3 regions of the Nicoliella sp. ESL1106 genome follow, and region 2 is predicted to be linked to each of the others. Evidence: riboswitches for the same ligand, from Rfam matches in the RefSeq annotation. Region 2 holds a riboswitch; each other region holds the start of a gene.
The links. Region 2 has a riboswitch for thiamine pyrophosphate ahead of ACSVI6_RS07420 (uracil-xanthine permease family protein). Riboswitches for the same ligand answer to the same signal wherever they lie in the genome.
Positions count from the first base shown of each region.

Region 1: another riboswitch for thiamine pyrophosphate. It lies ahead of ACSVI6_RS06830 (3-oxoacyl-ACP reductase); the one in region 2 lies ahead of ACSVI6_RS07420 (uracil-xanthine permease family protein).
Region 3: another riboswitch for thiamine pyrophosphate. It lies ahead of ACSVI6_RS02585 (ECF transporter S component); the one in region 2 lies ahead of ACSVI6_RS07420 (uracil-xanthine permease family protein).

Region 1 covers NZ_CP196341.1:10,747-21,944, reverse strand. Annotated here, with positions in the region: gene ACSVI6_RS06880 (hypothetical protein) at 1-121, opposite strand, end outside; gene ACSVI6_RS06875 (NADP-dependent oxidoreductase) at 235-1,164, opposite strand; gene ACSVI6_RS06870 (SDR family oxidoreductase) at 1,343-2,167, shown strand; gene ACSVI6_RS06865 (zinc-binding dehydrogenase) at 2,195-3,232, shown strand; gene ACSVI6_RS06860 (DUF2255 family protein) at 3,305-3,682, opposite strand; gene ACSVI6_RS06855 (hypothetical protein) at 3,753-4,256, opposite strand; gene ACSVI6_RS06850 (histidine phosphatase family protein) at 4,830-5,723, shown strand; gene ACSVI6_RS06845 (FadR/GntR family transcriptional regulator) at 5,864-6,487, shown strand; gene ACSVI6_RS06840 (sulfite exporter TauE/SafE family protein) at 6,489-7,232, shown strand; gene ACSVI6_RS06835 (type 1 glutamine amidotransferase) at 7,251-7,919, shown strand; gene ACSVI6_RS06830 (3-oxoacyl-ACP reductase) at 7,980-8,732, opposite strand; TPP riboswitch at 8,781-8,870, opposite strand; gene ACSVI6_RS06825 (NAD(P)H-dependent oxidoreductase) at 8,966-9,622, opposite strand; gene ACSVI6_RS06820 (hypothetical protein) at 10,238-10,375, shown strand; gene ACSVI6_RS06815 (hypothetical protein) at 10,586-11,158, shown strand.
Region 2 covers NZ_CP196341.1:117,799-128,996, reverse strand. Annotated here, with positions in the region: gene ACSVI6_RS07445 (MMPL family transporter) at 1-758, opposite strand, end outside; gene ACSVI6_RS07440 (TetR/AcrR family transcriptional regulator) at 882-1,400, shown strand; gene ACSVI6_RS07435 (aminotransferase class I/II-fold pyridoxal phosphate-dependent enzyme) at 1,491-2,663, shown strand; gene ACSVI6_RS07430 (amino acid ABC transporter substrate-binding protein/permease) at 2,922-4,361, shown strand; gene ACSVI6_RS07425 (amino acid ABC transporter ATP-binding protein) at 4,358-5,086, shown strand; TPP riboswitch at 5,315-5,421, shown strand; gene ACSVI6_RS07420 (uracil-xanthine permease family protein) at 5,523-6,827, shown strand; gene ACSVI6_RS07415 (LuxE/PaaK family acyltransferase) at 6,830-7,963, shown strand; gene ACSVI6_RS07410 (acyl-CoA reductase) at 7,956-9,428, shown strand; gene ACSVI6_RS07405 (SDR family oxidoreductase) at 9,443-10,204, shown strand; gene ACSVI6_RS07400 (DMT family transporter) at 10,410-11,198, shown strand, end outside.
Region 3 covers NZ_CP196340.1:648,805-660,002, forward strand. Annotated here, with positions in the region: gene ACSVI6_RS02560 (asparaginase) at 1-525, shown strand, start outside; gene ACSVI6_RS02565 (hypothetical protein) at 543-1,733, shown strand; gene ACSVI6_RS02570 (LBP_cg2779 family protein) at 1,764-1,970, opposite strand; gene ACSVI6_RS02575 (energy-coupling factor transporter transmembrane component T family protein) at 2,047-2,694, opposite strand; gene ACSVI6_RS02580 (ABC transporter ATP-binding protein) at 2,691-4,121, opposite strand; gene ACSVI6_RS02585 (ECF transporter S component) at 4,225-4,779, opposite strand; TPP riboswitch at 4,872-4,963, opposite strand; gene ACSVI6_RS02590 (D-alanyl-D-alanine carboxypeptidase family protein) at 5,138-6,154, shown strand; gene ACSVI6_RS02595 (HAD family hydrolase) at 6,247-6,981, shown strand; gene ACSVI6_RS02600 (LVIS_2131 family protein) at 7,065-7,679, shown strand; gene ACSVI6_RS02605 (FAD/NAD(P)-binding protein) at 7,734-9,572, opposite strand; gene ACSVI6_RS02610 (NAD(P)H-hydrate epimerase) at 9,584-10,222, opposite strand; gene ACSVI6_RS02615 (hypothetical protein) at 10,339-10,665, shown strand; gene ACSVI6_RS02620 (YbhB/YbcL family Raf kinase inhibitor-like protein) at 10,706-11,198, opposite strand, start outside.

The DNA of each region.
Region 1 (11,198 bases), 110 kb from region 2:
CTTTTTGAACGTGCTCTACGTGTTTAGCAGCAGAGACGTTCGTAGGATTTGAATATGTAAGTCCGAAGACAGTCCCACTAGCCAGAATTGTGGAAATCAATAAAGTTTTTATTTTTTTCATAATATTCACCTCATGAATATTTTAATTTAATAAATATATTTAATCAATTATTGTGATTAAATGATAATAATCATTTAAATCGTTTCATAATTATTATCTTAAAAATTGATTAATTAAAATATAACTACAATCTTACCCGTTGTATGCCCTGCTTCACTTTCTTCGAACGCCTGCTTAACATTCACCAAGCTAAAATCATATTGCTTTGAAATGGTCACCTTGACTTTATTATCAGCAATTTGTTCTGCAATTGCAGCTAATTGATTCGGCTTAACTTCAGTCTGAATGAAATCACCATTAATGGATAGTTGCTTACAAATATCCTGGTCAGGCATCCCACTAGTTGAAACGATTGCTCCACCGACTTTAATCAGCGAATAACTAGCCGCCAGCGTCTTGCCACCAATCAAATCTAAAATTTTATCAAACTTATCAACGTCTTTAAATGCATCGGAATTGTGATAATCAATTACCTTATCAACTCCTAACCCCTGCAAAAAATCATTATGATCAGGACTAGCGGTCACTGAGACATTGGCTCCAGCATTTTTAGCAAATTGAATTGCAAACATCCCCACTGCTCCTGCGCCACCTTGGATCAATAACCGTTCACCTGCTTGAAGGTGCAATTTATCGAATAATGATTGATAGGCAGTTAAACCAGCCACTGGAATCGTCGCCCCATCTTCAAATGATACTGAACTCGGCAGAATCGCGGTTAAACTATCTAAAGTAACAGTTTCTTCTTGAAGCGTTCCCTTATAGGTATTAACAAATGATACGACCCGATCACCTGGTTTGAATTTGGTAACAGATGATCCAACGGATTCAACCACCCCAGTGACATCGATCCCAGGCGTTGCTGGAAATTGCATGGACATCATCTGTTGCATATAGCCCATCATTAACTTCCAGTCCATTGGATTAATGCTGACCGCCTTAGTTTTAACGATGATTTCATGTTCAACAGGGTTTTTAGTAACTTTGTCTGCTAACTTTAGAACTGAATTATTACCATATTCATTGTATTCAATTGCTTTCATCTTAATTCCACCCTTATGATAATTTACTACTATGCTTAAATGCTAGTATTATCAAAAACTAAAGTCAATTGAATGTATTTTAATAGTGAATCCTAAATTAATAAATAAAAAACGTTGACTTAAACCCAACTTTAAGCTGTAAGCTAATAACATCAAATCAAGAAAGTAGATGAATATTTTGGCAAAAGATGTAATGATTGTAACGGGTGCTGGTCAATTAAGTATGGCGATTGCTAGACGGATGGGTGCCGATAAAAAGATTATCCTAGGGGATAAGAACCCTAATAATGCTAACCGAATTGCTGAAACGATGACGAATGCGGGCTTTGATGTCGAGGCCGTAGAAATGGATCTATCGTCACGGGCATCAATTCAGGAAATGATCCAGACTGCTCAACAATATGGTGAAATTAAACAACTCGTTAACGGGGCGGGACTATCACCTAGCCAAGCATCGATCGAAGCGATTTTAAAGGTCGATCTATACGGAACGGCAGTTTTATTAGAAGAAGTCGGTAAGGTTATTGCCAAGGGCGGAACTGGGGTCACCATTTCCAGTCAATCTGGATTTAGAATGCCCGCCCTTACTGCTGAAGAAGATCAACAACTTGCTTGTACCCCAACTGAACAACTATTGGATTTAGCCTTACTACAACCCGATAATATTGAAAATACCCTTAAGGCTTATCAACTGGCCAAGCGTTGTAACGAAAAACGAGTGATGGCAGAAGCCGTTAAATGGGGCAAGCGTGGTGCGCGGATTAACGACATTGCTCCTGGAATCATTGTTACCCCCCTTGCAATTGACGAATTTAACGGGATTCGCGGTGATTTTTATAAAAAGATGTTCGCTAAGTCCCCTGCTGGACGGCCAGGTACGGCTGATGAAATCGCTAACGTTGCTGAGCTATTAATGAGCGACCGCGGGGCCTTCATCACTGGTGCGACCTTCCTAGCTGATGGTGGTGCGACTGCAGATTTTTACTACGGTGATAAAGATTAAAAACTAATTTTAAGGGAGAATTTAAATATGAAACAAACACGTTTTGTGAAAGCTGGGAAAGTCGAAGTGAAAGACGTTGCCAAACCAGAAATTGAAAAAGACGATGATGTTATTTTACATGTTGTGCAAGCTTGTGTCTGCGGATCAGATCTTTGGACATACCGTGGATTAGATAAGAAAGCACCTAATTCATTGAACAACGGCCATGAAGCAATCGGAATTGTTGAATCAGTTGGAAAAGCCATCACCACGGTTAAGCCTGGTGACTTTGTGATTGCACCGTTCACCCATGGGTGTGGCCATTGTGCAGCTTGTCGGGCTGGCTTTGATGGGAATTGTCAAAGCCATTCTGATAATTTTAGTAACGGGTATCAATCAGAATATGTGCGCTTCCAACATGCAAATTGGGCTTTAGTGAAGGTTCCTGGCAATCCAGAAGATTATAGCCAAGGAATGCTCAATTCATTCTTAGCCCTATCCGATGTAATGGCCACTGGATTTCATGCTGCTAAGACAGCAAACGTCCAAAATGGTGATACAGTTGTGGTTGTTGGGGACGGCGCAGTTGGGCTTTGTGGAATCATTGCTGCTCAATTACTCGGTGCTAAGCGGATCGTTGCCATGAGTCGTCACGCTGATCGTCAAGCATTAGCCAAAGAATTTGGGGCGACCGATATTATTGAAGAACGTGGGGATGAAGCAGTCGAAAAAGTCATGGAAATTACCCACAACGCTGGTGCCGATGCCGTACTCGAATGTGTCGGAAGTGAATTATCGACTAATACCGCTTTGAAGGTTGCGCGTCCTGGTGCCCACGTTGGTCGTGTCGGCGTTCCCCATGGTAACATTGACTACCCAGTTGCATTCTGGAATAATGTTGTCATCGCTGGTGGAATTGCATCCGTAACGACTTATGATAAAAACATCCTATTAAAAGCAGTATTAGATGGTCAGATCAATCCTGGAAAAGTATTTACAGCGACTTACAACATTGATGATGTTGATGATGCTTATAAAGCAATGGCTGAAAGAAAAACAATTAAGTCAGTTGTTACTACTAAATAATTTAATAAAAAATACCCAATAATTGTTATTAATTTTTAACAACCATTGGGTATTTTATTTAGATTGAAGCAACTACTTAGGATCGATTTCGACTGTTGCAGAAACAGGGCCTGCCTCAACCATTGGTGGATAGTAAGGACTGCTGCCATACTTATCCTGATAGGCTTGGTTGATCTTTGCATCTAATTGTGAATTACCAGCAGCTGATTTGAAGGTTACTTCAAATTCTTGTCCCGCCAATTTGATCTTTCCGGCCCCCTGCTTAATTGCTGATTGGTACCAACTCGAATGTTGACCGTTATAACCACGCACGTAAAGATTACCATCAGCAACGACCGACCAAATGAACGTCGGTGTCCCGTAAGTCTTGCCATCGTCGTAAAATGGTGAGATGTGCATATCATCTGCAGTAGCAAAAGCTTCTAACTGTGAAGCATTCCATTTTGTCATAATATTGCCCCCTTCTGTGATTAAGACTATTAAACCACCTAGAGTTAACTATAAGTCAAGCACCACGCACCTAGACGTTGAATACCATGACCAAGATCAATAAGATAATGAAACCAAAAAACGCTACCACGAAGAATGTCCAAATAATAATTGGTAACCCGAAAATAATCGTTAATGTCCAAACGAAAATGTTCTCTATATAACTTGGCTGATCTTCTGGGAGTTCTTCATCAACAGTGTTTTCGAGTTCACTGACCGTACATGGTGCATTCGTTCCAGATGCCCATATTGCTCTGGCAGGACAGTTCGGACATGCTGAAAAAGTGCTCGGATACACAAAATTACATCGGGAGCACTTTACATTTGGTGCTTGGTTAAAATGTGGTGAAGCCTTCCGCTCATCAGCATGGGTCGGATGATAATCGATCGAACCACACTCTGGACAGGTTATTTGGGTGTCCTGGTAAATGCGTTTGCATCGATAGCATTTTACCTCCACCCCACCTGGTTCGTCATCAGCAACTGATGTGGCGTTAGCATTGGAAGCATCACAATAAGGACACGCTTTAAGCAAATCATTATAAATATAACCACATTTTTGGCATTTTAACTTTTTTGCCGATGCTAAATTAACGTCAGCGTAGTTAATTTTATTGAATTCTGGATGGTCGTATGGGGTTGTTTCACCTAACGTTGCATCGCAATTGAATCTAGGACAAGCATTTAATATTGGGTAATCAAGATCATCAATGCAATAAATGTAGTCACATAAATTACACCTTAAATAAATTCCTTCCCAGGTGCTAAAAAATTTTTTATTTTTATTACTATCTATTTTGTAGCAATATGGGCATTCATTTTTTGAATCAACTCTAATAAACCCACATTTAATACATTTAATGTTCATATTTTAAAATCCTTATTTATGACGATGTTTAATTCATAATTATAGGTTATAAATTAGTTATAAACAATTTTTCTTTTTTTATTTAGTTAAAGTAAGTATTTGCTTGTGACTATGCGCAGTCCTCTATCATGTTAGCCCCCATTAATTACTTATTTTTTACATTTTTATGCTAACTTTTTTACAATTTCAGAGATATGATAAAGATGCATCAAAAAATTAAATAGAAAAAAGGCGATTATTTTGAAGCATTTTAGTAAATTGATTCCCATCAGTGTAATTGGTATTTCGTTATTGACAGTAAGTAGTTCGACTCTCAACGTTAGTGCAAAAGCAAGTTCTAACAAGAATGAAGTTACGATCTACCTAGCTCGCCATGGTGAAACTACGGGAAACGTAATGGAGCTTGCAGAGGGTTGGGATGATTATCCATTAACCCCTAAGGGCGCAAAAGTGGCTGAAGAAGTTGGTGCTGGATTACGCGGGATCAAGTTTACTGATGCAGCGTGCGGAAAATTAATTCGACACTTAGATACGGTTAAAGACATGTTGGTTTACTCTGGTAATGGTAAAGTTACCGTTAACGAAACGCCCCTATTTAGAGAAGCTGGTAACGGTGAATACGAACTAGACAATTATGACCAAGAAGATGCTGTTTTAAATAAGTACTACAACGCCACTAGTCGTGCAGAGCTACAAAAGAAATTTGGAACTGATTTTGTAGTTAAGATGCATGATGCATTGTACGAAATTGACAAAGATAGTACCAAACTCCCTAAATCTGATCGAGCAGAAAGTGGTACTACAATCGTTAAACGTGAAGCCAAAGGCATTAAAGAAGTAGCTGAACGGACTGCTAAGGAAAAGGGGAAAAACGCCCTTGTCGTTAGTTCCGGAGATATCATTACTGCATACTTATCAAAATATGATCACAATATGAGTGCTGCTGATAAGAAATTAATTACCGATGAAGCAATGCCTAACTCAGGAATCACAAAGGTTTATTACAATGTTAAGACCAATAAAGTTAGATTTGGTAAAGTCGGCGATACCAGCTACGTCAATAAGGGCATTAAATACTTAAAGGATCACAAAGTTAAGGATCAAAAAACAATTGATGTAAAATATCAAGATTAATCATTAAATATTAAAACGACCTAATCATCTTTATTATTAGGTCGTTTTTTTTATGGCAAAAAACAATAATCACCCTTGTAATAAAATACATCTGATGTATTATATAAGTGATATGATGTATTTAAGGAGGGAAAGTTAACATGCAATCTAAAAATATAAGTCTTGGCACGGAAACGATCCAAAAAATCATTATGTATATTAAGGAACACCACTTAACTACTGGTGATAAGTTACCCAAAGAAGCTGAATTAATGAATGAACTAGCGGTCGGTCGCTCCACTATTAGAGAAGCAATGCAAATCCTCGCCCATTCAGGCGTGGTTAGCATTAAACAAGGATCAGGAACATACGTTCAACAATTGGAGCTGATCGACGAACAAAATCCCCTGCTATGGCGAACTGAGAAAATGCTTGAAAAAGAGGCCATTGTTGAATTGGTTGATAATGATATTACCCCTGAAGAATGGATCACCCTCAAAGCATATCTTACTAGAAGGAATCAATTATTATCACAAGGCAAATTCAATGAATACCTTGAACAAGATATCCTATTCCATGAACAAATCGTCAAAATGTCACAAAATGCGTATTTAATTAAGTGGTTCAAGGAACTAAAGCCACTATGGAAAAGTCATCTAAGTCAATCAATTGCTAAGAATCCACACTATAAAGGGAAAATTAAGCATCATAATCAGTTGTTCGATGCATTGATGGATCGAAATGCAGAAGCTGCCATCAAGTTAATTCAGGAAGTAGGCAAATAAAATGTTATCAATCCCAACAATTATTTTCTTAATTATCGGTGGACTGGCGGCTGGGGTTTTAAATGGGATTGTCGGGATGGCGGTCTTAACAATCTATCCCATCCTGTTGTCAATTGGCGTTTCTCCCATCATGGCAAACGTAACGGCCACCATTAGTATTATATTCAGTGGTTGTACCTCGGTCCTATCATCTGCTAAGGAAATCAAAAGTTATCGTAAACAAGCTGGGGTCATCACATTACTTTCAGTATTTGGTTGCATAATTGGCACGTTCATCCTAATCAACAGCAGCAATGCTCAATTTAAACGGATCGTCCCGTTTATCATTATGTTTGCCGGAATCATGATGTTGATCCCCAAAAAAGACCAGCCCCATGACAACCGCTTCATACGAAGCATTCAGTACCTGTTTCTCCCCATCATCGGTCTTTATAACGGCTACTTTGGTGCGGGTTCAGGAATTTTAGAAACCGCAGTGTTGTCCAGAATTATTCATGCCCCGTATTATGTCTACAATGCGATTAGAAACGTTTTGTCACTAGCTAGTAACATTATCAGCGCCATTATCTTCATTTTGATTTTACCAGTGGACTGGATCGTTATCATTCCACTAGCGATTGGACTAGTGGTCGGCGGCTATTTAGGACCGATCATTGTTAAATTCATCCCTACTAAAGTGATGGAAATTTGCGTGGGGATTTTTGCAATCGGATTATCAACCTATCTATTTATTACTACCTATTAGAAAAGTGAGGTTACCAATATGAGAATCAATATCTTACAACACACTCCAAACGAAGGACCAGGATCAATTTTAGACTGGGCGCAAGCACACGACCATGAAGTCTATACCTATCATCCATACCAATTCGGCTACTTACCTACTGCAGATGAAACCGATATGTTAGTTATTTTAGGAGGACCGATGAGTCCCAACGATAACTTCCCCTGGATCCAACAGGAACGCGATTTAATCAATACCCTTTTAAAGCGGAATACGCCAATGCTTGGGGTCTGTTATGGCGCGCAACAAATCACCAAGGCCATGGGATACCCAGTTGGTAAATCGCCAGTCAAGGAAGTTGGTTGGGCAGCTGTTAAACTAGAAAGTAATGCCATTTCTGGATTACCAAAACAAGTCACTGCCCTTCACTGGCATGAAGAAATGTTCAAAATTCCAGCAGGGGCAGAACGTTTATTTTCCACCCCTGGCTTAAAGAACCAAGGGTTCGTGATGAACCATCGAATTGCGGGCCTCCAATTTCATTTGGAACCCAAGGCTAATAACGTTCGTGAGATGGTAGTGAATGATTTTCCATATATTAAGGACTCGATATTAGGCCAAAGCGCTCAAGAAATATTGAACACCCCAGTTCCAATTGAAAATAAGGCCGTCATGTTTAGAATACTAGATTACATTAATGAACAATAATCAATGAAAAAAGGCAGTAGCATTCACGAATGTGATTACTACTGCCCTTTCATTTGATATTTAGTTCATTGTTAATCCACCATCAACAGTGTAATTTTGACCTGTAATCCCATCACTTTCGTCTGATCCCAAGAACACCACCATCTTAGCAACCTGTTTCGGAGTAGTTACTGATTTAAGTGGCGTTTGATTGGCAATTAAGTCAAACACCTCGGGAGTAGTAACAGCACTGGCATTAGTGGTTCTAAGTAATCCCCCTGATACCATATTGAAACTAATCCCATCACTCCCTAGTTCGGCTGCTAAGTTTCTAGTAAACCCAATCAATGCTGCTTTTGCGGTAGTGTATTCATGGTAAGGAACAACCGGATTTTGAAACAGGTTCGTCCCGATATTAATGACCTTCCCATAATGATTTTTAATCATATTAGGAAGCACACTTTGGGTAACGTTAAAAGCACCCTTCAAGGTCCCGTCAATTTGTTTTTGGTAGTCATCCCATGATAAATCTTGAAATGCCTTTTGCTTAACGGGGTCAAATTTAAACCCGACTAAAGCATTGTTAACAACGACGTCTAGACTTCCAAAATGATCAATTGCCTGCTTAACTAGTGCATCGATTTGGCTTCTGTCCCTAACGTCGGCCTGGATTGCAATTGCATGGTCTGATCCAATTTCTTCAACTACTTGGTCAGCAGCGTCTTGATGATGGTAATAATTTACCACGACGTTAAAGCCCCGTTCACCAAATTGTTTCGCAGTTTCAGCGCCTAATCCTGAACTTGCTCCTGTAATTAAAACTGTTCTTGCCATTTGAAAAATCTCCTTAAAAGACTAATCGAATGAAGCAATAGCTTGATTTTATACACCTTTAATAATCCCTCCGCTAGCATTACCTAGATCAGGTTCATGGGTATCATCTCAGCCATTCCAGCACCCCATTAATCGGTATATTATTTGAATCCACTTATATATTAAGCGATAAAAATGAATTAATCAACTCAATATAAAAACACAATCCAATAACGAATTGTGCTTCATCTTAATTATTTAATAACTCGGTAGACAGCCTCCATTGGTTGGCGTTTCTTAGGCGTAATCGCTTGGTCACGATAACCAAAACTTACCATTACAGAAACGCTCCACTTTTTAGGATCGAATGCTCCATAATCAGACAGAATCCGATCAATGTTGACACGGTTAAAGCCCTCGATTGGACAACTATCAATGTCTAATGCTGCAGCGGCATCCATCATGTTCGCCAATGGAATGTAGGTTTGCTTTGAAGCCCAATCAAATAATTCACGCTCAGTATTTAACTTAAAATCATTTTCCTGAAAATTAATGATTTTTTTAGAGAACGGTGAATCAATATCAAACGGGTGGCCTTGAACATCTTCGCTCATATGCTTAATATGAGGGGAATGAATATTCATATCCTTACGAGCTAAAATTACAACAAATTTGTCAGCGCCGTCAAGGCTCTTTTGCGCTCCCCAGGCATCGTTATACATTGCCTGCTTCAATTCTTTGTTTTCGATCAACAAAAATTGCCAAGGTTCAAGTCCCATTGAACTAGGTGATAATCTAGCGACCTCCATAATGGTATGCCAATCCCTATCGGAAATATGTTTGTTCGGATCATACTTTTTAGTCGCATACCTACGATGGGCTAAGTTAATTAAAGCTTCGTTTTTATCCATAATTGTCATCCTTTTTAATTGATATAATAATAAATTATCATTGATAACAATGTGCCGCAATTAATTCGCCCTCGCTCAGCTAATTATCGATCAGATTTTAATGGATTAGGCCTTTAAATCAAGGCATCATCATGATTAAGCGATAATTTGAAAATAATTATAAATAAATTAGATAAAACCCTTTACATTCTAATTTAATTGCGTTATATTATTATCAACAACAAAGCAAAGGGGATGTTTCCAATGCAAACTGAAGGTTTTACCGCAGATTAAATTGTAAGGGATGTGTTTCCACCAATGAGATTATAAGTGAGTTACCCAGCTAATGAAAGAGAGGTACCTACCATTCACTTAAAACATCGATTTACCGCAGATTCTAAATAAGAAAGAAGTGTTTCCACCATTTTGCTAAATAAGATTCAAACTCATAATAATAATGCCTGATAGATCATCTAAAATGGTCTATCAGGTATTTTGATTCCCGCCCTTTTCCCTATCGACGGATGATTAAAAAATAATTAAAAAAGATTAGAAAAAATCGTTCAAAAGGGTTTACTTTATCATTTAAAAGGTATATTATAATGACAATAAATCAAAGGGGATGATTCCAGTATCATGAAGAACGATTTACCCCAGATTTTATTCAAGGGAGATGTAATCACCAACTTAGTACAAAGTTCGTTTTACCCAGCTAATGAACAGGAAGGTGTTACCATTCACTTAGAAAATCGATTTACCGCAAATTCTAAATAAGAAAGAAGTGTTTCCACCATTTCGTTATTAAAGATTCAAATCCATAATAATAATGCCTGACAGATCATGAATAATGGTTTGTCAGGTATTTTGATTTTAAGCTATTTTATTGCCAAGCTAAATTGAAATATTTAGAACGCATATTTTTACAACTGCACATAAATCATTCATAATATACATATCAATCGAATGAGTCAGGAGATTTTGCCAATGGATAAGCATAAGATCAATAAGTATATCGGAAACGATAAACCATTAGAAATTTATTCAAAATCACGTGATAATTATAAGTATGAAAACTTTGCGCTTGGTTATATCGTAAGGGACTTGGGGATGTACTTAATTTTACAAACGATCGATGACTATGGATTTCTTGATTCATATACAATCATCTTAAAGGATGATATTTCAAAAATTTCATTTGGAACTACCTATTCAAAACTGTTTGACCGTTACGTTGCTTTTACGAAGGAAAATCAACTTTACGATCCGTTTAATCTCCAGCAACAATTTAAAAAATTTAAAACTGATGATTTTTTTAAAATTATTGATTATTGTTTTAAACATCAAATAACACTTTCGGTTTATAGTACCGAGCACGATTATGTGCAACAGGGTCGTATCATGACGATTGAAAATGACTCAATAACTTTGAACGAAGTTGAATTTAGTGAATTAAATGGATTTAACGATGTTGATGAAAATGAACCCATTAATTTAGTTGATATTACTGCGATCGATATTTTAAGTAAGGAAAGTTTCTTATTCGATCGATTGAGCTAAAAACAATTAATAAAACAGGCCAGCTGCTAATTCAATTGCA
Region 2 (11,198 bases):
CGGTGGACAATAAAGAGGGCGTAATCAATTCCTACTGCTAGACTAAGCATTGTTGCAAGGGTTTGGGCAACGTTGACGATGGTAAAAAACGATGTCCCAATCGTAACAAGCAACACGCCAGAGAGCAAGCCAACAATGGCACTGATAATTGGAAACCCAGCCGTAATAAAGGAGCGAAAGAGGATCAATAAAAGGATAAACGCAATTATAATTCCAATGATTTCTGATGAACCACCAATTTCAAATGGTGTGATCTGCACAGTCCCATCGTATGCGATCTTGGTCTGGGCGTGGTTGCTTACGACTTTGAACTGCTTTTCGACGGCTTTGATCTGAGCTTGGCTAACCAATTTGGCATCTTTATCAAACGTTACCGTTACATAAGTAGTGGATTGGTCCTTACTGACCAATTTGTTAGAATATGGATTTTCGACACTCTTGATGCCCTTTTCAGCTTTTATATTCTTCATTGCAGCTTCAATTTGACGTTTGAGGGACTTTTGATTTACGCCGTGTTTTTGGTCGTTTTTAATTACGACCTTCATAGTACCGGCGTTCACATCTTGGTTGAACTCGTGTTTCAATGTGGATTGTACATTGGTGGATGGCAGTCCCTTGATCGTAAAGTTTTGATTATAATTAGAGCCGAGTTTGCTGACCCCGACGATAAATGCCACTAGCACGAATAGCCATACTAATAGTGACTTGAATTTATTATGGAATGACCATTGGCCCAATTTGTTAAGCTTTTGATTCATTTTAACTACCTCTTTCTCAGATTTAATTGATAAAATAATTATAAGATAGACAAAAGTCATGTAAAATGGACAATATAGTGATAGTGCACAAAAAATAAACACAGGAGTAAAAATGTACAAAACATGGCGGACTTTAGAAAACAACGAACCAATTTAATTATCTTTCAAGCGTTGAATAACATGCTTGAAAACGAATTATTTACTAATATTACGGTTAATCAGATTGCTAAAAATTCATTAATTCATCGCAATACTTTTTATCATCATTTTGAAGATAAATACGATTTATTGCATCAATTTATTTTATTTGCAATTGATAATGCTAGTTCTGGAATTGATCAATCTGGATTTAGTAGCCAACCGTTTCATGTGATTCATGAACTATACATTTACAATGATTCTTACCAGCGATTGTTCAACTTACAAAGTCGCGATGAAGAATTTATGCAGATCTTTTCATCAACGTTCGTTGAAATTTTTGTGCAAGGGCGTAACGACGTTGATAATATTTGGACGATGGGTAAAATTTCGGCGATTATGACTTGGAATCGCTTGAATGGAAACCGTTACAACATGTTTGCTGATTATATTTTATTAGATCAAATTTTTACGACCCACCAATTTCCAAAAATTAGTAATTAAATATTTATACTAATCATTTGAAATCATTAAAATACGATGTTAAAATAATTAGAAAGATTATTAGTATTACTCTAAAACGAGGGGAAAATAATGATGGATTTAAAACAATTTATTAGTAAAAGTGCGAACGGAATTCAGCCAGATTTAATTTCTAGCTTTAATAGCCAAGTTGCTGGAATCAAGGGTTTGATCCCACTTACATTAGGTGAACCAGATTTTAATACTCCAGAACATGTTAAAGAAGCTGCGATTCAAGCGATTGAACAAAATGAAAGTCACTACTCTAATCCGCAGGGGATTTTTGCACTTAGAGAAGCGGCAGCCAATTATGTTCATGATAAATATGGTTTGAATTACGATCCAGAGACTGAGGTACTAGCTACGTCTGGGGTGAGTGAAGCGTTGCTGTGTACCTTTTTAGCAATTATTAACGCTGGCGATGAGGTAATCTTACCAACGCCAGCATTTCCAGTTTATGAATCTGTTATCAAGCTACCAGGTGGAAAGCCAGTCTATGTTGATACCTCTAATGACGGCTTTAAACTAACGCCTGCTAAGTTGGAAAAGACCTTAAAGGAACACGGTGACAAGGTCAAAGCCCTGTTATTGAATTATCCAAGTAACCCAACGGGAGTTACTTACAGTGAAGATGAACTTAGCGCTTTAGCTGAAGTAATTAAAAAGTATGATATTTTAGTGATCAGTGATGAAATTTATAGTGAGTTAACTTACGACCACGCTCATTTTTCATTCGCTAAACTCCTTCCTGAGCAAACGATTACTTACAATGGCTTGTCTAAGTCCCATGCGATGACAGGTTGGCGAGTTGGGGTAGTGTTTGCAAAGCCCGCAATTTTATCAGAAATATTGAAGATGCACATGTTCGCTAGTTTCTGTCTTACTGCTAATGCTCAATATGCAGCCATCGAGGCATTTAATAATGGACGCGACGATGCTGAACCAATGAAAAAGGTTTATGAACAAAGACGTGATCTAGTTGTCAACGGTCTTAAAGAAGTTGGGATCAATAGTCCCACCCCAGAGGGGGCCTTTTATATCTTCGCTTCAATTCCTGATTCATACAAGACTGATAGTATGCAATTCTGTCTTGACTTAGCGAATGAAGCGCACGTAGGGGTCGTTCCTGGAGTTGGCTTTGGACCTGGTGGTGAAAATAGCTTTAGATTAAGCTATGCTGCTAGTACGGAAGAGCTAGAGGAAGCTGTAAAACGGATTCAGAATTTTGTGAAAAATCATGAATAAACATCAATAAATAGATAAGTAACCATTTGGGATATTTTGACTAAATGGTTACTTTTTTATAATATTTACAAAAAAATAGTAAAATTTAAAAACCGCGCTAAATCAATGTTGGAAGCGATTTATTTATGCAAAACCGCTATTTTTATGTGAGATGATGTAACACGAAATATATACAAATCTTAAAAAAACTGCTAAAATATAATTAATGAAAATTAAAAATGTGTAACCTATTGATGGGTACACGAAGGGGATATTGTCATGAAAAAATTAAAGGGGTTCTTCGGTGCAATGGTAATAGCGCTGTTTGCGTTATTGATTGGTACTGGCTTTTCAAGTCAGACTGCCCATGCAGAAAAGACCTATCAAATTGGGACGGATGTTACATTTCCTCCGTTTGAATTTGCTAATGATCAAAACAAGTATGTCGGAATCGACATTGATTTGATGAAGGCAATTGCTAAGGATCAGGGCTTTAAGGTAAATATTAAACCAATTGGTTTTAATGCTGCGGTTCAAGCAACCCAGTCAGGACAAATTGATGGTGTGATCGCTGGGATGAATATTACTCCAGAACGTGCACAGACCTTTGATTTTTCCAATCCTTACTACAAGTCTGGTGTTGTAATGGCTGTTAAGCAGGGGGGGAGCGTTAAAGACCTTAATCAACTCCGTGGTAAAAGAGTTGCCGTTAAGACGGGGACTTCCGGAGCTGCGTATGCTAACAGCATCAAGAATAAATATGGCTTTAAGGTGGTTACCTTTGATGATTCTAGTAACATGTACCAAGATGTGTTAACTGGAAATTCGGCTGCCTGTTTTGAAGATGAACCAGTTATGAAGTACAGTATCAAGCAAGGCACGAAACTTTCAATCGTTACTAAGCCTGCTGATAGTGGTTCATATGGTTTTGCCGTTGATAAGGGTAAGAACAAGGTATTGCTTGCTAAGTTCAACAAGGGACTTGCTAACCTCCAAAAGAACGGTGAATATAAAAAGATTGTTGATCACTACCTAGAAAGCAAGGGAACCAATGCTGGTTCTAGTGACCATACCTTCTTGGGAATCCTTAAGCAAAACAAGGGCTTCCTTTGGAACGGGTTCTTACAAACACTTTGGTTAAGTATCGTTTCGATCTTCTTTGCAACATTATTTGGAGTAATCGTGGGACTATTGGGTGTATTGCCTTACAAGTTCTTCCAAGACCTATCTAGTACCATTATCTATATTTTCCGTGGGTTACCATTACTAGTGTTGGCACTATTCATTTACACCGGGATTCCAACTTTAACTGGAACTAAGATTCCAGCGTTCATTGCCGGGGTCGTCACCTTAATGTTCAATGAAGGAGCCTATATTGCGGCCTTCGTTCGTGGGGGGATTAATTCCGTTGACAGTGGTCAAATGGAAGCAGCTCGGAGTTTAGGACTGCCATTCTCCAAGTCGATGTTTAAGGTTATTCTTCCACAGGGAATTAAGTTAATCATTCCATCATTCATTAACCAATTTATTATCACTTTGAAGGATACTTCAATCCTATCAATTATTGGAATTCTAGAATTAACCCAAACTGGTAAAATTATTATCGCAAGAAACCTTGAAGGATTTAAGGTCTGGACAATTGTTGCTTTGATTTACTTAATCGTGATCACGCTGTTGACCTGGTTATCTAAATGGGGTGAAAGGAGAACTAGATTATGATTAAAGTAGACGTTAAAAACCTAGTCAAGAACTACGGGAGCAACCACGTTTTAAAGAACGTTGACTTTCAAGTTCAAAAAAACGAAGTGGTCGTAATTATCGGACCATCCGGATCTGGGAAAAGTACGTTATTAAGAACCTTGAATAAGTTGGAAGAACCAACCTCTGGTTCCGTAATCATTGATGGGAAGGACATCGCAGACCCAAAGACCGATATGAATAAGGTTCGTGAAAACATCGGGATGGTGTTCCAACATTTCAACCTCTTTAACAATCTTTCAGTTGGTGACAACATCATGTTAGCACCAGTTGAGTTAAAGAAGGAAACTAAGGAAGAAGCTGCTGAACAAGCCAAGAAACTCTTGGAAGTTGTTAACCTTTCCCAAAAATTTGATGCAAAGGTGCAATCACTTTCTGGTGGTCAAAAACAACGGATCGCCATTGCCCGTGCTTTAGCCATGAAGCCAGACATCATGTTATTTGACGAACCCACCAGTGCCCTTGATCCAGAAATGGTTGGTGATGTTTTGCAAGTAATGAAGCGGTTGGCTAAGGATGGAATGACAATGGTGGTCGTAACCCATGAAATGGGCTTTGCCCGTGAAGTTGCGGACCGCGTGGTCTTTGTTGATGACGGTAAGATTTTGGAATCAGGAACGCCTGAAGAAATCTTTGATCATCCTAAAAATGCCAGATTACAATCATTCTTGGAAAAAGTGCTATAAAAAATAAATAATGAAATAACCATCTTGCGAATTTCGTAAGGTGGTTATTTTTTATGCTTTGATAACAATTTGGATGATGGCTAAATCAACTCTTTAGGAGGCGAATTGGTTGGTTCACTAAAAATAAAATAACTTTTTTGTTACTATAATATCCACTATTTTTTGAAACATTTATCTAAAAATGTCACTTTTGCTTGTTGTTTGATTATGCTATACTCAAATTACTTAATTAACTGCAAGGGGAGCCGTTCGGCTGAGACTAGGTTAATCAAAACCTTGACCCTAATGAACCTGATCTGGTTAGTACCAGCGTAGGAATGCAGCGGATATTTATGAAAACTATCCAATTCTTTTTGTGGTGCAAACTATCCAATTTTTTGTTGTGAATTGGGTTCTCAGTTTAATTAAGCCAAAATGCTTAAGGAGAGATGTTTTCATGAATAATGAACAGGAAAAGCAAAGTTTGGATCCCGCAAACTTAAAATGGGGGCAAACGTTTCTTGCAAGTATTCAACATATTTTTGTTTCAAATGTATGGTTAGATCCAATTTTTGTGGCTTCAACAGCTGGGTTATCACTGAGCTTATCGACTAATTTAGTTAATGCAATTTTTATTGCATCTGGGTTAGTAACGATTATTCAAGCCACTAAGTTAGTTCGCCTTCCAATTGTGCAGGGACCATCCGCAGCTTTTGATGCGTTGATGATCAATGCTGGAAAAACGGGGACGTTACCCGCAGCTGGCGGATCGATTTTACTAAGTGCGATCTTAGCCTTCTTTTTAGCGGTTACTGGTTTATTGTCCAAGTTAACTAAATGGCTTCGACCAGCGATCACTGGAACGATTATCTTTTTAGTGGGGGTCTCATTAGCTAGTTTTACACTAGCGGAATTTTTAGGTGGGGACCCGACTGCAGCATCATTTGCATCACCCAAGACCTTATTCGTAGCAATTGTAACCGCAGGAATCGTAGTCTTTTTATCGATTTTTGGAAAGGGTGCTTGGCATCGCTATTCATTTTTAATTGCATTGGTAGCTGGTGATCTGATTGCAGGATTGACTGGCATGATCAATCTATCAGCGGTTGGTTCTAAGCCGCTGTTCGGCTTACCACACATCTTGCCTTATGGGATGTTGAAGTTTAATTGGACCATCTTCTTAACGTTCTTCATTGCCTACTGTGTGGCGATTATTGAGGCATTGGGAGTATATGAAGCATCGGCTGATGTAACTAATACTAAGGTGGACCAAAAGAGAATGGAAAAGGGAATTGCTGGTGAAGCAGCGGGATCAATCTTGTCATCACTAATTGGTGGGTTCCCAACCACAGCATTTGCGCAAAACTTAGGAGTAATGAAGCTGACTGGAATTCATTCTAGAAAACCAATCCTACTAGCTGGTAGTTTGTTAGTGGTATTAGGCTTTATTCCAAAGCTAGGGGCCTTTTTATCTTTGACTCCCGCTCCAGTAATTGGTGGGATGTTCCTACCAGCAGCGGCCACGTTAATTACAACTGGTTTTAATATTTTAAAACGCGCTGAAAATAACGATACGAATAACTTAATTATTGGGTTATCGATTATGCTTGCAATCGGGATTCCAGCTTATGCTTCTGGCTATAATGGAGCATTAAAGCCATTATTAACTAATAACATTTTATTAGGAGCAATTTCTTCAGTTGTTCTTCACATTATCCTAGTGGCAATTCCTAAAGCATTTAAAAAGCAGGAGGCGGAATAGCAATGGTGCTATCAACAGTTGAAATTCAAAGAGAAGTTTTAGCGTTTATTGATCAATACGCAGTTGCGAATGCGAGCGAAAGTGCAGGGGCGTTTAATGAACTAGCGCTTAAAATATTTAACTATCAATTTGAAAATAACTTGCCGTTTAAAAAGTATGCCAAGAGTCAAAGAAAGACCCCGTTGTTAGTGCGGGATTGGACTGAAATTCCATTGATGCCAATTCAGGGTTATAAACGATTGACCTTATCTGCCACCCCGATTACGGATGATGAACCCGTGTTTATGTCGAGTGGAACGACCGATCCAACCCATCGGAGTCGTAATTATCACCCCACTTTTAAAACTTGGGATGCTTCGATGCGCTTTCCGTTCAAGAAATTTGTAATGCCTGATCATGATAAAATGCGGATCATTGGTCTATTTCCAGGTGAAGATATCAACCCTAATTCTTCACTGTCCAGATACGTTAGTAAGGCAGTCGAATTTTTTGGTGATGAGCAAAGTAAAATCTATGTGGATGAATCACAAATGGATTTTGCTGGCATTATTGCGGCCTTGCAAGCATCAATTAAGGCCAATCAACCAGTAATGTTACTGGGGGCCAGTTTTTCATATGTTCACTTATTAGACTACCTGAAGCAAAACGATTTACATTTCCAGTTACCAACCGATAGTCGGCTGTTTGATACTGGTGGTTTCAAGGGACAGTCCAGAAGTGTCGAATTTCAAACGTTGATGCAAGAAATTGAGGATACGTTTGGCATCGATCGTGATCACTATATTAACATGTACGGAATGACTGAAGTTTGTTCACAATGCTATGACCAAAACATTTATGATTTATATCATGATCAATCAATTAACTACGATAAGGCTGCGCCAGCATGGGTGCGGATCCAAATTTTAGATCCAGATCAATTAACGCCGGTTAAAAATGGTCAGGTCGGGCTAATTGCATATTACGATCTTTCGAATTGGAATTCCTGTGTGGGAATCTTAACCGAAGATATGGGTGTGCAAGATGAAGCAGGCTTTAAATTGCTAGGTCGGGTCAAGGGCGCTGAAGCTAAGGGGTGTTCGATCGCCGTCGATCAGCTACTGGCTTCTAATCAAGCTGGTGATCAAATTGACTAAGGACCCCATCCAAATCATCCCAATTGACCTGTTTAGCCTTCCTCGTGAGGTGCAACCAGTTAATTTTAATTACTATTCAATTCCGAATGGTAATACGACATATTCTTTCCGTTATCCTGAGTTGACCGCTGCTGAAATTGCGCATACTGCTCGGATAATTAAGCACCACCAACATAGTTACCTAACCAAATTAACGCTTGCTGAGATCATTAATGTAATCGATCAGGCGGTGCAAAAATGGACCCACCCAGAATACGAGCAGCGCAAATTGGCAATTAAATTGATTCCCAAAATTACGGGCTATAATTCAGAAACGGTGTTATTAGAAATTAAGCGCTTTGTTCGGTTGTTTAGGAAAAAGGAGCTTTTGAGATTCGTTGATACTGAGTTAGATCAACCAGGGATTTTAGATGAATTTCATCCCCAAAGAAGCGGTAGCAACACGAAAGCGTTTGGCCCGGACGGCATTTTTCATGTCTTTTCTGGGAACATCCCAGCGCTGCAGTTGTGGCCATTGGTCATGGGGCTCTTAGTTAAATCAGCTAATTTGGGTAAAACGTCGCTTGCCGAACCACTGTTTCCAATCCTGTTCATGCAATCGATTGCTAGTGTTGATGCGCACATGGCTGAATGCACTGCAATCTTGCCATGGCACGGGGGAAACACTCAATTAGAGCAAGCGGCCATCAATAATACGGATGCGACGATCGTTTATGGTTCTAATCAAGCCGTCAATAGTATTCGACAAATGGTGCCGACTGACAAGAAGTTTTTACACTATGGCTATAAGATTAGCTTTTCAATGGTCGGCAAAGAAGCGCTAACTCCTGAATATTACCGTGAGACTGCGCATCAGGCCGTCGAAGATGTTGCTGTTTATGACCAACAAAGTTGTCTTTCTGCCCAAACTATTTTTGTGGAAAGTGGCGGGGCAATCAGTCCGCGGTTATTCGCTAGTGTAATTGCCAACGAGTTGGCGGACTATCAACAAAAACGGCCGCGCGCCCAACTAACGAATGAAGAGGCGGCTGCGATCAATCGATTGCGCAATGAGTGTCAAATAACGCAAATTCAAAATGGATCCGTAGAGGTAATTAGTAGTGACCATAGTACCGATTGGACGGTCATATACCACGGTAAACCTGGGTTCGCTAATTCACCATTGAATCGGACGGTACACATTTTTCAGATCGATGATTTAGCAGCTGTTACTAAGTATTTAGATGGCTACCATTCATTTCTGCAAAGTTGTGGGGTGGCGGTAGCACCCACGCGCCTTTTTGAAATTGCTGATCAATTAGGCCGAATTGGGGTCGATCGAATTTCAGCACTGGGTGAAATGACTAGAGCTAAGCCTGGTTGGCATCACGATGGCGGCTTTAACCTGTTGAGCATACTGCATTTCGTGGATATCGAAAGAAGTGCAGAGGACCTAGCAGAACGATACGATCCAGATGTTGAGTAGGGGGAACTTAAATAATGTTACTGAAGAATAAGGTGGCTGTCATAACTGGAAGTAGCCGTGGAATTGGTGCGGCAATTGCCAAACAGTTTGCTGAAGAGGGCGCGATTGTCGTCATCAACTACTTGCATAATCAGCAACGGGCCGAACAGGTCGTAGCTGATATTAGAGCAAATGGTGGCAACGGCGTCGCAATTCAAGCGGACGTTCGGGATGCTAAATCGGTTGCTGCGATGTTTGCGTTAATTAAAGATCAATTTGATGAGGTTGATATCGTTGTGAATAACGCTTTGAATCACTACGTTTTTAATCCCAAGACCAGAAAGACCAGTGCGTCAATTGATTGGCAGGATTATCAATCGCAAATTGATGGGAGTCTAAAGGGGTCCTTTAATATTTGCCATTCTGCGATTCCGATGATTAGCCATAGTGGCCGCATTATCAATATGGTCAGCAATTTAATTGAATCACCATTGATTCCATATCACGACTATATTACGGCTAAAAGTGCGCTACTGGGCTTCACTAGATCCCTGGCTGCTGAAGTTGGAAACCTTGGAATTTTGGTCAATGCGATTGCGCCCGGGTTGACCTATCCAACTGATTCCAGTATTGAAACGCAAAATGATGTTCGTGAATCGATCATTAACATGACACCGACTGGCAGATTAACAGTACCAAAGGACATTGCAGGAACCGCTACTTTCTTAGCATCTAACTTGGCTAGTAACATAACTGGTCAATGCTTATACGTTGATGGTGGCTTAGTAATGCATTAAAAAGTTAAATAAAACAAGCCCGAGTAATTTTCTACTTGGGCTTGTTTTTTTATGGTCTAACTATTTCAATGTGTCCATATCGATCACAAAACGATATTTAAATTTGCTTTTTAAGATGCAATACTGATTCCACCATTCATGATTTTAACGATTTGGGATATTTTGATATAATAGATTAGGTTAAAACTAAAAATGGAGGGATCAAATGAACAGAAAAAATCTGTTTTTATTAATAATTTCAATTGTGGCCATTTCAGTTGCTGCCATCCTAGTGAAGCTGACCAGTGCACCAGCAACGGTCATTAGTATGTATCGGATGTACTTAGCGTGTCTGTTGTTATTGCCATTCGTGTGGCTTCATCGCAGTGACTTAAAAAAATTATCATTCTTACAATGGCTGTACCTAGCGATTGCGGGGAGTTTTTTGGGGATGCACTTTGGACTGTGGTTTCAGTCGTTAAAGTATACCTCAGTGACAAGTTCAACGATTATTTTATCATTACAACCAATTGTGGCCCTGGTGGGCGGCTTCATTGTTTATAAGGAACGGACGAACTTAAAGACCGTTGGAACGATCGTATTATCAATTATTGGGGTGGTGATCGTTAGTTCCACTGATTTGGGAACCAATAATTCAACCGCTTTAATTGGTGATTTAATGGCGTTCGTTAGTGTGATTGCATTAGTAACTTACTTGTTGATTGGCCAGGCAAAGGTGAAGGGGATTTCGTTTTGGGTTTATAGTTTTATCGTCTTTTTATTTGCCGGAATTGCCTTGAACGGCTTTAATTTGATTGCCAAGGTGCCACTAGTTGGGTATAGTCGATTTGACTGGTTAATGTTTTTATCACTAGCAATCTTCCCAACGGTTGCCCACGTCATCTACAATTACCTTTTGAACTACGTTAATACCACTACGATCTCAATTAGCACCCTTGGTGAGCCAGTTGGGGCGACCATCCTAGCGGTGATCCTTTTAGGCGAGCGGATAACG
Region 3 (11,198 bases), on a different replicon from region 2:
ATTCACACTGCACGCTATGTTACTAAGACGCATACGACCAACCTAGCCACTTTTAAGACCCCGACTTTTGGACCATTGGGTATCATTAGTAAACACAAACCATACTTTTTTCAAGAATTGATCAAAAGTGAAGCGTTCAATATTGACCACGTTGAATCAGGTATCTTTTTACTAAAGGCGTTTGCTGGAATGGATGAGACCCTATTTGACGCTTTGAACAATGATCTTACTAAGGGGCTCGTGGTAGAAGGATTAGGATCTGGTAATTTACCTCCAGCCACGTTACCTGGGTTACAAAGAATTTTAGACCGTGGAATTCCAGTGATTTTAGTATCACGTTGTTACAATGGAATGGCCCAAGATATCTATGATTATCAAGGTGGCGGAATCGAATTAGAACAAATGGGAGTCAGCCTTTGTCGGGGATTGAATGGACCGAAGGCGCGAATTAAGTTAATCGTTGGGATTAGCAATGGACTTAAGGGGCAACGCCTCGCTCAGTACATGAGTACTGCAATCTCTTAAAATAACGGGGGGATTGAATGGGAATTGTTTTAAATAATTTAAAAGCAGCGTACCAACGCAATGCAATTGTAAATGTTTATCGCCTAGATGAAATTTTCTTTACTGGGTATGTATACATTTTGGATGAGGATAGCGAAGAGCTTGTCATGCGCACCTATGATGAATGGGGGATGCCTGATGGGATGGTCTATTTAAGCCTCGAGATGGTTTATGATGTGGAAGTTGAAGATAGTCCTGACCTACGGCACATGAAACGCCGCATTGAGCTTGCAAAACGGTATCATTTTAAAGAAATTGCTGAAACTAAGTTGATGCGACTGGATAAGCTAGCAAGTATTCGATTAGAAATATTAGGCCGCTCCTACGTTAATGGCCAAGTGGTAATGATTACCATTAGTAATTTAGAACGGGTTAACGATACTTATAATTGCGTTATTGATAAGATCGATTCTGAAGCGGTCTCGGTTACGGTAATCAATAAAACCGATTTTAGTGATCACTCTAAGCATACCTTCAAATTGAGCGACATTACAACGATTGAATTTCTGGGGAAAGAATTAACGATGTTGACCAAAAATAAAGCATTGTTGTTCGGCCCCTCGGTCAATACTGCAATGATTAACGGTAGTGATCCGCAAATCAATAGTGTCTATGCTGAATCTAAAGCAACTCACCATTTATATGAAATTGAATCGGTGGCTGACAATGGTTATTATTACATTGGCTACGTTGTGAATTACAATTCAGATTACGTCATTTTTAACTTAGTGACCATGAGTGGTCAATTTGGTGGATACGTCTTATTAAGAACTACCATGATTGCAAACATTTACTTAGATTCTGATTATTTACGATTGATCCAACACTTTAGTTTAGAAAACCATAACGCCAATACTTTTTTAGAGCCCGTTTTAAATGATGAACGTGAGTTTGATATGGGCAGCGATGTTTTAGAGTCACTGCTTGAACAGGCAATCAATTTAAATCAATTAGTACGAATCGCATCTGCTGGCGGGATGGGTAAATTAGGTTATCCACTTGATATTACACCGATCACGAAGCAAGTTCATTTTCAAGAAGTTGATGATAGTCGGGATGGATTGGAAGAACGAGAATCAATTCCGCTGAATCAAATTGGTGAATTAGCGTTCGATTATCTAGAAGCGTTTTTAACTGATGATGGATTGAAAAATAATCATCCAGAATAATAAAAAACCAGCCAACTGGCTGGTTTTTTATTATTCTTCTGAATCTTTTTGGTTGTTTTCAATGAAGTTTTCAATTAATTCTTTTTCTTCGTTGGTGGGTTGCTTTTCCATTGACTTGATATCGTGTAATCTTTCAACGCTGATATGTAGGTTGAAAGCTAATTGGGTATCTGGCCATGCGTTGCCCTTTTGAAAATCAATGATTTCCTTTGAAATGTTACTAATTCCGTTAGTCATAGTAAGCCTCCTGAAGTTATTTATTAATTATCATTATATTATAACAAACAATTGATTGAAAGGTTCACCGCTTAGTTTAAAAAATGAAAATTGGTAATTGCACCATGATGAGCCAAAAGGCCATGTAAGCAAAGTCGGTCCAGCGAACGTAGGTTTTTTCAACGTGGGTCCGTGGCGCATCTTCAACGAAACCATGTGAGATCATTGCTTGTGAAAGATCGCTAGACCAGTTAATGGCTGCTAAGATGGCTTTGAAATATAATTTCGGCGACCAGAGTTGCATCGTAACCCCGCGCATTAAACTGGCGTGGCGGATCGTTTGGACTTCGATGATGATCCTTGGTACCAAGTTGAATGCGGTCAATACTCCGTAGGCGAACTTGGATGGGAGTTTGAAGTTTTGTTCCAACGTGAATGCGAGGTCCTTAATGTTGCTAGTCATCGTAAAGGTAGCCCCGAGCCAGACGTAGGTGAATAACCGCGTAAACAGCACCCATCCGATAATGGCGCCATGGGTCCCGTAGATAACTTGTGACATTAAGAGTCCAAAGGCTGGAATGATCGGGTACAGGGTCAAATATGCGATCGACTTTAATTTAACCCGTTTGACCAGGAGGTAAATTAAACTGACTGCTAAGATACAAAGGTTCAATGGGACGCTTTGGATAAATGAAATTTCAACTCCGATGATGATGATCATGAATAATTTAATGGCTGTGTTCATAATAACGACTCCTTATAAGTAAGTTGTTGGTCTTTGAACTGAATGTGATAATCAAATAGCGTTTCCAAACCACTGAGTTGATGGCTAATGATGATGATGGTTTGGTTAAATTTTTGACTCGCATTTTTTAGCATTTCGACTACCGTTTCTAGAGACTTGATATCTAACCCCTTAAATGGTTCGTCCATTAATAAAATGTCAGTTCCCATGATCAACATCTCGACGATTTGCAACTTCTTTTTTTGCCCTTCGCTAAGTGTGTAAACGACTTGTTTTTCCCTGCCGTCGATCTGCAACGCCTTAAGCATGGCATCAATATCTTCTTTGGAGTAATTATGATGGACCGCGTTTTTAATCGAAAGCGATAGTTCTTCTTCAACCGTGATGTCGACGAATTGCATTTCAGCATCTTGAAAGACCAGCGCAACGTGGGAAAGGTATTTCTTCTTATGGATCTTTTGGATGTCTTTATCCTGATATGAAATCAAACCCTCATACTTAAAGAGCCGTGTTAAAGCTTTGAACAAGGTCGATTTACCGATTCCATTTTCACCTGTGATCAATGTGATTTGCTTTGCTGGAAATTTGAATTGGTCAGCCTTTAGCAATACGCCTTGGTTTTGCTTTAGTTCACAACTGTTTAAGATCAGATCGGCTGGTTCGTTATTATCGGGAATCGGGAAGTGGACGGCCGCTAACTCTTGATTATCAAATGGTACTAATAGTTTTTGGACCTCTGCATTACTTAACTGTTGAATTTGAAATTGGTTGGGTTTCAGGTAGAAGAACGTATCGACAATGTTGTCGTAACCAGAAAGGTCATGGTCCACTAAGATGATCGTTTTATTCTTTTGATCACGTAAGCGGGTCAATTGATATAGCAGATCACTTCGCGATTGACGATCTAGACTCGCAAATGGTTCGTCCAATAAAATAACGTCGGAATCCATTGCGATGATGATGGCTAAGGCGACCTTTTGCTTTTCACCACCGGATAGGGCGTTCAAGTCACGGTGCTTTAACTTAGTGATGTTCACGAATTCTAGTGCATCATCGATTCGTTGGGGGATGATTTTAGGATCTAACTGTCTATTCTCAAGTGCAAATTGGAGTTCATCATATACGTTCGTCATCGTAAACTGTTGATTGGGGTTTTGAAACATCATTGACACATAGCCGCTGAAGTCAGTAGGGGCAATGTCTTTGATCTCCTTGTCACCAATTTTAATTTCACCAGTGTAATCACCATTGGCAAACTCAGGATATAAACCGGCAATTGACTTTAAAAGCGTCGATTTACCAGTTCCAGATGGTCCAGCAATCAAGCTAATTTTTTCGTTCGGAAAGGTTAGGTTCACGTCTTCTAATACTGGTTGTGAGCGATGCTGGTAGGTAAATGTAAAATGACTAACTGAAACGGTGGTCATGGTTAATTCCTCCTGGTAATTTAAAAATAAAGCACTTACAAGCTTGGCTTTATAAGTGCTTTAAATTCATTTAAATTTATGAAGCATTGAATCGTTAAAATGATTATGCAATGGCGTGGCTTCTGTTTAGGAGCTTCTTGATGGCCAATGGAATTGGGTCACTAAATACCCAGATTGAAATAAATCTAACGATGAATAAGAAGATCAACATTCCAAAACCGTATGCGTTGTATCCATTCTTGAACCAATCCCAAGTAAAAGTAATGATGGTAGTGAAGATACTACCTAACAATAATTGGAAGTGGCCGTACTTCTTGTAACCAGTAACTGCAAAACCTAATTCAGCTCCGGCACCTTGAATTAAACCTGAGACAACGTTCATAACTCCCCATTGGTCACCCAAGAACATTTCAACAACGGCTCCGGCAACTTCTGAGAAAATGGAAACACCAGGCATTCTGAAAATAGCCCCTGCTAATGGACCAGCAACGATCCAAAGACCAAGTGAAATATCGTTTGCTGCGGGAGCAAGACCAATTGGTGTTAAAACTAGTGTTAATGCGTTATAGATAAAACTAGTCAACCAGAAAATAACCCCACAGACAATTGCAATCAATGCAATTAAAATAATGTTTCTAAGACTCCATTTTTTAGACATGGAAAATCCTTCCCTTCAATAAATTAAACAATTATTTTAGATAGACAGAAAAAAGGGACCTCAAATACTGAGGTCCCCTTCGGAATATGTACACCATTGATAAAACGTTTCCCTCCACCAGTACGGACTGGATCAGGTTCAATGGGTATCATCTCAGCCAAAAAAGGCACCCCAAACATCTATCTATTTAATTAACTAGAACAGTATAACTTAATTTTTTCTTAAATGCAAGTTTGAATATTACAGGCATAAATCTTAAATAACACTTCGTTTACATTTATCAATAATCAATTGTTAATAAAGTGCTAAGGTGTTAACTTATTATTTAGGATATCGAAATCAGAGAAGGGTTGGTTAAATGGATCTTAAAAAGAATTTTAAAAAGATGGCAATTGTATTAACTGCTGTTGTCGGATTAGCATCAGCATCAGAAATTACTCCATTTTTAGATGTTGTTTCGACAAAAACAGTTAATGTCAGTGCTGATTATAATTATGATTATAACTATGACGATGGTGCATCAGGAATCACTACTAATAATATTGTTCCTGGAAACTATAAGATGAAGAATGCAGCGGCTGCAATTGCGATCGATGCTACGAACGGACAGGTCATCTATGCTAAAAACATTAATCAAAAAATGAAGGTGGCATCCACAGCCAAGTTAATGTCATTGTACCTGGTGGTTAGAAAAGCACAGGAGACGAATGGCTGGAATCAAGTCGTTGATACTTCTAATGCTGGCTTACGGAGTATGAGTTACAATAATAACGTTGGTGGTGGCTTTAAGCTGGTTGCTGGTCGTAAATATACCGTAAAACAGCTCTATCAAGCAGCACTGATCCAATCATCAAATGCAGCTACGATTGCATTGGGACAATGGGTCGCTGGCTCAAATGGTCAGTTCGTGAATATGATGAATAAACAAGCAAGGGCATGGGGAATTTCTGCGACCTTTAATTCACCATCTGGACTTGAAAATAATGATTTAGTTCATTATGGTTATAAGTATTCTGGTGGAGCCACTGCTGGGAACATGGTAAGTGCAAAGGCGTTGGCAGTAATTGCGCAACACGTTTTAACTTATTATCCAAAGGTATTAAATGATGCTAGCAGGGGTACGGCCAAGGTTGCGGGGCAAAACCTATATAACTACAACAACCTGCTTAAGGGGCGGACCTTCTATGATGCAAGTCTGCGCGTTGATGGTTTAAAGACCGGCTATACTCCAGCTGCAGGGCTATGTTTTGTTGGAACTGGCCAACTACCAGGGAAGCACCGCTTGATTACGATTACTTTGAATGATCCTTATGAATTTAGTGATCAACGTGATTTGATGAAGTACATTTATAAAAATTCATCCATTTACAATTAATCGTCAAAAATCTGCAAAAATGATATAATAATCACAATTAAAATTAAACTCACGGTTAAGACGTGAGTTTTTTATTTTCGGGAGGTTGCAAAATGACTAAATTGATCTTGGCTGATCTTGATCGTGATTTTTTATCCGCAGATGGTGAAATTAACGCATCTCGATTGTCCAAACAGTTAATGAATTTGGCAAAGCAAAATCTACACCTGGGCTTTATGACGGAAGCTCCGTATGCCAAAATGATTCAGATTTTTCATGGGATAAAGGCTCCCTTAGCGTTTATCTGCGAAGGGGGTGCTGAGACCGTTTTGAATCGCGTGGTTCGTGATGAAACGGTGATCGATTATGAAATTTGGAAATCAGCCCTAAAGTGGTTTCAAGCGCAACGCGATTTTAATACCGCATACATTGTCCTTTCGGGGAAGATGAATGCCTACACCGATGCAAGCAAGGATAGTTCAGCCTACCAACGTTTTAATAAGACGTACCCATCTTTATACCAAATGAATGATCTAGAATTAGTGAGTGATTTAGTCTATCAAATTAGATTGGGGTTTGAGAACGGCGATATGCAAAGTTTAGCCCAAACCTTTAATAGTAATTTTAATGGTAAGTTAGTGGCTCATGCTAAGGGAAACGACCTTTGGATCACTTCATTCGATGCTTCATACCAAAACGCAATTGAGACGTTGAGTGAGGAATTAGATATTGACCCGCGGGACGTGGCTTTGATCGATCAAAAACAATCGCATGCCCCCGTTGATGAGCTTTTTGAAACTGCAACTACTGAAAATGGTTATGATGCCATCGATCAATTTCTGAAATAATAATTGAATTTGTTATCTTCTTACTAAGCAGGTACAATAATGTAATGGTCAGTAATATTACTTTTATTTAAAGGAGCTTGTTTATGATATCAGCCTGGAATCTAATCGGGTTTGCCATCTGGATTATCATTGCAATTAGTTTAATTTCAATGGTTATTTCTATCCGTAGGCAAAAGCGACAGGCCTTATTGCATCAAGATGAAAAGCTAGTAAGCAGAAATAGAATCGTTTTATTTTTTCAAGGGCTTTTAATACTGGGGGCTGCCTTAGCGATGGTGATAATTACGCTAAGAGCTGATATTTCTAGTCATAATGTTTCTGTTTCTAGAAGTTACAAACCAATTGTATTAGATACGAATGGTCGTAAATCATACTATGTTAATGTTTATAATTCTAAAAATAAATCGGGTGGTCAATATTACACCTATTTAACGAAGGGTGAACATTATCAAGTTAGTAGCAATGATTCAACCATCATTAGTGGTGCTAACACCGTTTCATTGCCAACCGAAACCTATCGTTCCAGTGGAAGTCGGTTGAATGACTTAGATCGGAAATACCAGCGGGCTTGGATTGAAACCACTACCGCCAAATATAAGCCGAATTTATTAAATGGATTGGGATTACGGGCGGGCCAGCGTGCTAGTCGTTATGTCATTATCAGAGTCCCAAACCAATCATTTATTTATTATCATTAATAATTTAATGAAATTTAAAAAGCGGAATCGATCGTGAAATCGGTTCCGCTTTTTTTACATTGTATCTCGATATTTAGTATTAATTTTTAAGATTTGATGGCTTATCTGTTCGGCGCTACGGTGGTTTTCATCATTGCCAACCATTGGAAAGACAGTGGTTAACCAGTGAATGCCCTCCGTTAAGGTACTGAAAACGAAAAAGCCGGCATCAATTTCACCACTAGTATTGATGGCTTGATCAGAATCAGCATCGATGTTGATGGCATTAATTTTTACTGCTCGTTCATTAGCATCCTTGAAAGCAGCTGGGGTGATGATTTTATGTTTTACCATTCCGTTAATTAATTCACTTTTGGTAGTTGCGAAGTTCAGCCGAGGAATCCGTGCTTCGATTAAAGCATCGGCGATTACGGGCTCTTTTGGATAGTACTTTGAAAGGGCTACGAAATGTTGGTTAGCACCAATTACGTTCATTTGTGGTCCTAAAATAGTAACCACGCCAGCGTGCATTAGGGCAATTAATTGTTTAAAACGAATTGCAGGGGCACCATTGGAGAGAAACTGGCTGTTAGCTTTAAAGGTAGTTAGAAATTCACTAAGGTAATCAGCTTCTGTAAAGTCGTTTTCTACAATCGTGTCCCGCATCGTTTGACGAACCTCTTTATATACCGTTAGGGCGGATGATAATGGCCCTACGCCAAGGCCCAATTCAGCATCGCTAGCGACCGCGTTTAGCCAGTTGAGCAACGTTTGTTGATAATCGGCGGTGGTTGTGATTGGAGTCCCAGCAACTGGGTTGAGCAATAACTCCCATCTGAGGATTTCATTAGGTTCAAATGGTCCCGATTGGATGGCAGCATCGGGATCTTTTACGAACTGAGCGGTGAATTGATCTATATCCACTTGCGGATGGTCACGCTTAAGGATCATTTGATAGTAAACGATTTCAATTTCACGACGCATTAATTGACGGAATTGCTTAACCGAAAGCTTACCATTGACCTTATGCTTTGCGATGTTTTCTTTAGTCACAAAGTGAGCCTTGAAGTGATATTCGTTCGTCTCCTTAACGACGGCCTTAGGATAATACGTGACCCCTCGTCTGGAGCCTGCAAATATGTGAGGCTCATGTCCAGATGGCTTGTAAATAAAGGTGCCATCTTCATTTTGGATAAATTGTCCCCCACGATCTACGGTCAATTTAATCATTTCATCAAAGAAGCTCATTCCTAATCCCCTGATAATTACGTTTTGGGCATCATCGATTGGATAACTCTTCACATCACCAGGGTAGGTTGGGGCTTGGTAGTAAAGGTTATTTTGTTCAGCATAATCCCTTAATGATTCTTCCGTGGGCGTTAGCTGATTGACATTGGTATTGATCGTTAGGATTACATTATCAAACTGAAAAGTCTGCTCATCAGCATTGATGGACCAACCATTAGCGGCTTTATTAACATTTGTTACCGCCGTTTGATGGTATGTTACTGTAACCCCAGTGGGGAGGGATTTGACCAATAATTGGTAGAACCATTGGGCATAGACTCCCAGTAATACCCGAGGTGAGTATCCGTTGGGGGTCAACGACTGTGCTAATGGTAGTAGCTTTTTATCGTACCCATTTTCATTAATGAAGGCACTGGCTTTAGTTTGTGACCATTGGTATAGGTTTAGCGCATTATCGTCATCTTTAGCTGGCAGTGAGATATCTTCTGCGATTGTGTTCATGATTAGATTAGTCGATTGATCAACTCGCCAGACTTGGCCGCCAGGTAAAAACGGGTCAAAGAGGTGGATCGATAATGAATCGATCTGACTATTATTAAAATTATGGATTAAATGTGATAGTGTGATTAACCCGCGCGGGCCACTACCAATAATTCCAATGTTCATTCTTATTCCTCCTATTGATTGATTTCTTTAGGATCATAAACGCCGATATCATCAACGAATAATTGTCCGCAGTAAGCTTGCCCATTAGTGGAATTCATTCCGTTTTTGGCATAGGCAAACGTTGCGGTAGCATTTGCATGCACTGCGACCCCCATTTCATCACCCAGATCCACGTTGAACCCAGATGGAACATCGATTGCGAGTGTTTTGGCATCACTATTATTGATGTTTTCGATGATTTGTTGATAGTTGCCACTAACTGGTCTTGAAAGGCCAATACCAAATAGGGCGTCAATGATTACTGAGTAGGTATCCCAATTGATATCTTGACTAATAAATTCAACACCATATTTTTTGGCAAAGTCTAATTGTTGGATTCTTTCAATGGTGGCGTGTTTTTCGTTGCCAGCCAATAAGACCTCGACTCTTTTGCCATGGTTTTTTAATAGGCGTGCGATTGCCAGACCGTCACCGCCGTTGTTACCAGATCCGGCAACGATTAGGACTTTATCCAGGGGCCATCTTAAACTATTGAGGTTTTCAACGCTTTTGAGTGCAGCCCGTTCCATTAGAACCAGGGATGGCACCCCGATATCACGCATTGTATATTGATCGAATGCTTTAGCATCACCAGCGGAAATTGTTTTCAAAGCGACACATCCTTTATTAATTATTATGTTATTAACATTATTAAACAAATTAAAAATTAAATAAAGAGACTCGTGTTATAATTTTACCAATAATAAAGTTTGAGAGGTTGGTTAAAATGAGTGAATATATTCCTGAAAATATGCGTGAAGTAAAGCATGCCCTAATCGATTTAGAAGATGCTGGTAAACAGGTCGATCCAGATCAATTTATTGCTAAAACGGTTGAAAATTTGTTTCAAATTTATTTAGACGAAGCAGAAGAGGGGCACTATGATACTGCTAGGCTCACGGCTCCTGATCGATTTCAAATTTTTGATTTAGCTAATCACGTTATTCACGAAGAAAAATCAACTAGTGATAGCTTTGTAAATGATTTTAAAAACGATGCTGATAAGTTATTGATGCATTTAGGCGATGTTGCATACGATGTGGCAGCCCAATAAAAAACAGGCTAGCGAATTTTCGTTGGCCTGTTTTTTTGGATTATTGTAAAACTTTTAACTGAACGCTGGATTGATCAAGAATGTGTCCATTCATTGCGGATTGCATTTCATTGAGCCAAAATCCCTCGTTTAAGTTTAACTTAGTATCTAGCGCATACATAGTTAAGGTATATTCATGGTCACAGTTGGGAGGGGTGGGGCCTAAATAACGCTCGCTGATGATTGGATCCAGTGGCCCTGCTAATGGACCAGCAGTACTATTTTTACCGTGAGTGAGCGGAATTAGGTCCTCGTGACTAGCGTTTTCGGGAATCGTCGTGGTATTAGGATCGATATTAGCAGCGACCCAGTGAATATAGGCAAACCCACAAACTGGAATCGAATCCCAATCGAGCATCACCAGTGATAAAGATTTAGTTCCATCGGGAACCCCACTGATTTCAATTGGAAAAGAAATAAATGGAACGTTTCCGATTTTTTGACTATTTTCTGCATGCTTTGTATACTTATTACCTAGATGGTTATTTTCTAGT